DNA from 2 places in the Anaerofustis butyriciformans genome. Region 1 is predicted to be linked to the other one. Evidence: riboswitches for the same ligand, from Rfam matches in the RefSeq annotation. Region 1 holds a riboswitch; the other holds the start of a gene.
The links. Region 1 has a riboswitch for thiamine pyrophosphate ahead of V2W16_RS09195 (hypothetical protein). Riboswitches for the same ligand answer to the same signal wherever they lie in the genome.
Positions count from the first base shown of each region.

Region 2: another riboswitch for thiamine pyrophosphate. It lies ahead of thiM (hydroxyethylthiazole kinase); the one in region 1 lies ahead of V2W16_RS09195 (hypothetical protein).

Region 1 covers NZ_JAYFFH010000007.1:58,280-60,679, reverse strand. The annotation lists gene V2W16_RS09205 (helix-turn-helix domain-containing protein) at 1-119, opposite strand, end outside; gene V2W16_RS09200 (energy-coupled thiamine transporter ThiT) at 238-633, opposite strand; gene V2W16_RS09195 (hypothetical protein) at 557-901, opposite strand; TPP riboswitch at 935-1,035, opposite strand; gene V2W16_RS09190 (helix-hairpin-helix domain-containing protein) at 1,094-1,339, opposite strand; gene V2W16_RS09185 (hypothetical protein) at 1,342-1,608, opposite strand; gene V2W16_RS09180 (NifU family protein) at 1,610-1,900, opposite strand; gene V2W16_RS09175 (sigma-54 interaction domain-containing protein) at 2,033-2,400, shown strand, end outside.
Region 2 covers NZ_JAYFFH010000001.1:311,506-313,905, reverse strand. The annotation lists gene thiE (thiamine phosphate synthase) at 1-378, opposite strand, end outside; gene thiM (hydroxyethylthiazole kinase) at 365-1,189, opposite strand; TPP riboswitch at 1,240-1,336, opposite strand; gene V2W16_RS01515 (GTP pyrophosphokinase) at 1,385-2,074, opposite strand; gene V2W16_RS01510 (hypothetical protein) at 2,098-2,277, opposite strand.

The DNA.
Region 1 (2,400 bases):
ATAATATCCTGCTCCCATTTTGAAACTGTTTGTCTTGATACTCCAAGTTTTTCTGAAAGCTGTTCTTGTGTCAAATTAAGATTTCTTCTTTCACGTGCTATTCTTTGTCCTATACTCATAACATTCCTCCAAACTATATTAAAATAATTATAACACTAAAAACTAAATTATAAATATATTACAAAGTTCAAAAAGCACTCCTTAATAATAAAAAAGAAGAAGTAAAACACTTCTTCCTTAAATATTATTTTTAACTCTTTCAAATCCTTTTTTTACAGCCGGTATTGAAATTACAATAATTGTAAGAATTGCTTCAGCTCCTATATATATTCCGTTATATACCAAAGAATAAGCAAGTGGCGACCAGCCTGCCCAAGCATATTCAGCAAAAAATATAAACCCTGAAAGGACTGCAAAAATATATCTTCCGATAACACCAACTATATATCCCTTTAACAAACCGTTTTTTGATTTATAAAATATTCCGGATAAACCAAGAGCACCAAAAGCAAGTAAATAATCAACTATTACTTGCAAAGGAAAAACTATGTAAGGCTCAATAATCAGTTGCAAAATACCATATGCAGCACCTGTAAAAATACCTGTTGCAGGCCAAAAAAAATAACCCGCCAAGCATACAAAATAACATACTACATAAAGTTACGGAACCTCCAAATGGAAACTCATATACTTTAAGCATTGATGCTACTGTTCCAAGAGCAATAATCATTGCACAAAAAACCATTTTTTTGGTACTGATACTTTTTTGTTTTTCTTTCTTATTTGATTTTGATAAATATACACCTATAACCAATGCCGCAATAAGTAAAACTGCTAAAGTTATATATCCTATTGTTGTTGGCATATAACCGTCAGGTGTAGATGATACAAAAATTGACATAAAAATACCTCCTTTTATAAACATAGGAGGGGTTAAGAAAATATTTAGCTTCCTTACGCCGGCATAACCCGGATCAAGTAGTAAGGGTAAACACGAATAGTTCTCTCAGCCCATAGGCTCCCCTAGCTTATTTGTATTATTTTAATTTCACAATATTTTACCACTGACAACATAATATGTCAAATACTAGTATTATTTATCTTTAAAATCCCACCACTTTTTATTCTCTCTATCTTCTCCTTCGTTCGCATAATAAACAGCACATCTATATACATAAAGCTGACACCTGTCAACTTTACAGCCTTTTTGTTCACATTCCTTTAAATATATTTTTTCAGGATCTTCTCCTTTTAAGGACTCAATATTTTTATACCCTAACATTATTAAATCTTCTTCTGTTTTCTTCCCTACACCTGGTATTTTTCTAAGTTCACCCATAATCAATTCCTTTGTAATTTATTTAATAAAATAGATTTTATTTTATAAAAATCTTCCTTATCCTTTAAAATATATTTATTTTCAATTTTTATTTTATCCATACAAACGCAAGCATTATTACATCCGCATACAATAAGCGCAATATCACAAATGTGATTATCATCATAATAAAAACATAAATCAGGGAATTCCTTTTTTAATTTTTCAACTTCACTAACCCTGTTATATGTTTCATTGCAGCCGCCACAGTATTTTAAATATACATTCATTTTATTTCTCTTTTAGAAAATTTTTTGCAAAATCAAGAAGTTCGTCATTTACTCCCTCAACAAGAATTACATCTTTTATGCTTGGTATTTCTTTTAATAAGTTATATTTTATAAGTTCTTCATTTGTTGTCTTTGCACTTACACAGTTTGCACATTGACCTATTAATTTTACTTTCAGTATTCCTTCTTTATATTCCTTTATAACAACATTACCGCCATGATTTTTTAAATAAGGACGAACCTTATCATTTAAAACTTTTTCTATTTCTATTATTTTATCATCTTTTAACATAACTCTACCTCTACCCAATTATATAAAACAATTATATTTTTTTCAAATATATTTATTGCTTATATTACTAAAAACAGGTTGTTGCATTTTTGCAACATGCATAGTAAAATAAATTTATATATGAGGTGTAAAATGGAAAATAATATCTTTAATAATCTCCAAGAAGCAAATGAAAGACTTGATGCAATAATAGAAAACTCATTTGACGGTATTTATATAACAGATAATAAGGCAAATACAATAAAAGTAAATAAATCTTATGAGGTAATTACCGGATTAAAAAAAGAAGAAGTTCTAGGAAAGAACATGATTGATCTTATAAAAAATAATGTAATATCTATATCAGGTTCGGTCTTAGCTCTTCAAAAAAAAGAACCAATAACCCTTCAACAAGAATTTAAAACAGGAAAAAAAGCGTTAATAACAAGCTCTCCTGTTTTTGACAAAAAGGGTAATATAATAATGGTTGTAACAAACGTAAGAGATTTAACGGAAATTTA
Region 2 (2,400 bases), on a different contig from region 1:
AGCTCCCATTTTTTCTGCTTCTATAGCCTCTTCGAGAGTATGAGCAGAAACGCCTAGGATTTTATCTTTTCCTATTTTACTTCTAACGTCCGTAGCTTTCATGTCGCTTTGACCTACATGTACTCCGTCTGCATCACATTTTATTGCAACATCTACGTTATCATTGATTACAAAAGGAATATTATACTCTTTTACCATATCTTTTATTTCTAATGCTTCTTTTAAGAATTCTTCATAACTTAATTCTTTTTCTCTAAGCTGTAAAAAAGTTATTCCTCCCTCTAAAGCTTCTTTGATTTGCCCCTTTAATCCTTTTTCTTTGCTCCACATTCTGTCCGTTACGGCATATAAAAGCATATCTTTTTTATCTGTGTTCATATTTTGCCCCCTTATCAAGTTCTTCACCTGACATATTGTAAATAGCATCAATTAAATAATTTCTAAATGATGAGTTACCGGCTTTTGTTTCAACCATTTTTTCATATGCTTTTTCGCCTGCATATCCCATTAAACATACGCTTGCAAGGCAGGCTTTTAACATATTGTCAGTATTTGCACATATATAAGCACAAGTCATAGCTGAAAGCATACAGCCTGTTCCTGTTATTGAAGACATTACAGCATGTCCGTTTTTTATTATATAAGCATCTTTATCATTAGTTACAATATCAATTTCTCCCGTAACTATTATTACAGCACCTGTTTGTTTTGAAAATTCTTTTAAAGATTTTATTACATCATCAATGTTTTCTTCAGTTACTTTATCAGCTATATCGGCATCAACTCCTTTTGTTGAACCGCTTCCTGCCATAAGAGTTTTAATTTCGGAAATATTACCTTTTATTACAGAAAATTTAACGTTATTCAAAAGTTCCTTTGCTGTATTTGTTCTAAGAGTTGAAGCACCTGCTCCTACAGGGTCAAGAATAATAGGATGAGAAAGTTCATTTGCTTTTTTCCCTGCAAGTAACATTGAAGGAATTGTATTTTTATTTAAAGTTCCTATGTTTATATTTAAACCGCTGCAAATACTTGTTATTTCTTCTACTTCTCCTTCATCATCCGCCATTATCGGAGAACCTCCACAGGCAAGCAGTATATTTGCACAGTCATTTACAGTTACGTAGTTTGTAATGTTATGTACAAGTGGTGTATTGTTTTTTACGTTTTCCAAAATTTCTTTTAACATTTCATTCCTCCTAATATAAAAAAACGAGAAACCAATTAGGATTCTCGTTAAAATTTACTTATTATTTCTTCCTACGTTGGCATTATCCAAATCAGGTTTAAGGGTCGAATAAATTCCTCTCAGCAAAAAGCTCCCCTGTATATTTTATTTATAAAACTATGCTACCACAAGATAAAAAATATGTCAATAAAAGCATTATGCTTCGTTTTCCAAATGAATTTTATCTCTTATTTCCTGCATTTTTATATCTGTATAAGAAATAAGGGTTGCACATTCTTTTAATTCACTTATGATTTTTTCCTCTTCTTCTATATTTTTTTTGTATTTAAGCTGATGTTCCAAACTTGCCCAAAAGTCCATTGCTATTGTTCTAATTTGTATTTCAACTCTTAAATTTTGTTTTTTATCAGAAAAGAACACGGGTATTTCGACAATCATATGATAAGATCTATATCCGTTTTCCTTAGGGTTGTTAATATAATCCTTTACGGCTATAACCGTGATATCATCTTGTTTTGCAATCATTTTTGCAAGTGCATATATATCATCAATAAAAGAACAAACTATTCTTATTCCCGCAATATCATTTAGATGTTCCATAGCTGATTCCACGGATACTTCATATCCTTCTTTTTTTAGTTTTGCGGCTATGCTTTCAGGTTTTTTAATTCTTGACTTAATAAATTCTATTGGGCTGTTAGCTCTTTTAAGTGCAAGTTCGTCATTTAAAACTTCAAGTTTAGTTTTAACTTCTCTTATTGCACATCCATACATCATAATTGCTTCTTTAAATTCTTTTGTTTGTTCTATAAAATAATTTTTTGTATCTGCAGGAACGTTAACAGTGCTTATAAACGTCCTGTTCAGGTCTTTTTCCATATTCATTGTAATCTTTTAATATATGATATTTATTTCCATTTATGTCCGCAGTCAAGGCATATGTAATCAGGTCTTGTTTTTTCATCTTCAAAACATCCGCCGTAAAAACCTTCATCTTTCCCCATTGCTTCACAAGCTTCAAAATACATAAGACCGTATATCATTTCTTCAATATGTTTGCTTTTACACTTTGGACATATCTTTTCCATATATTATTCTCCTTACATTTTAATATTGTATCATAAATCGACAATATTACATAGAACATTAATTAATTCTTAATTATTATTTAATTTAAAACACAACTTTATTTATAGTAAAAAATACTTCTA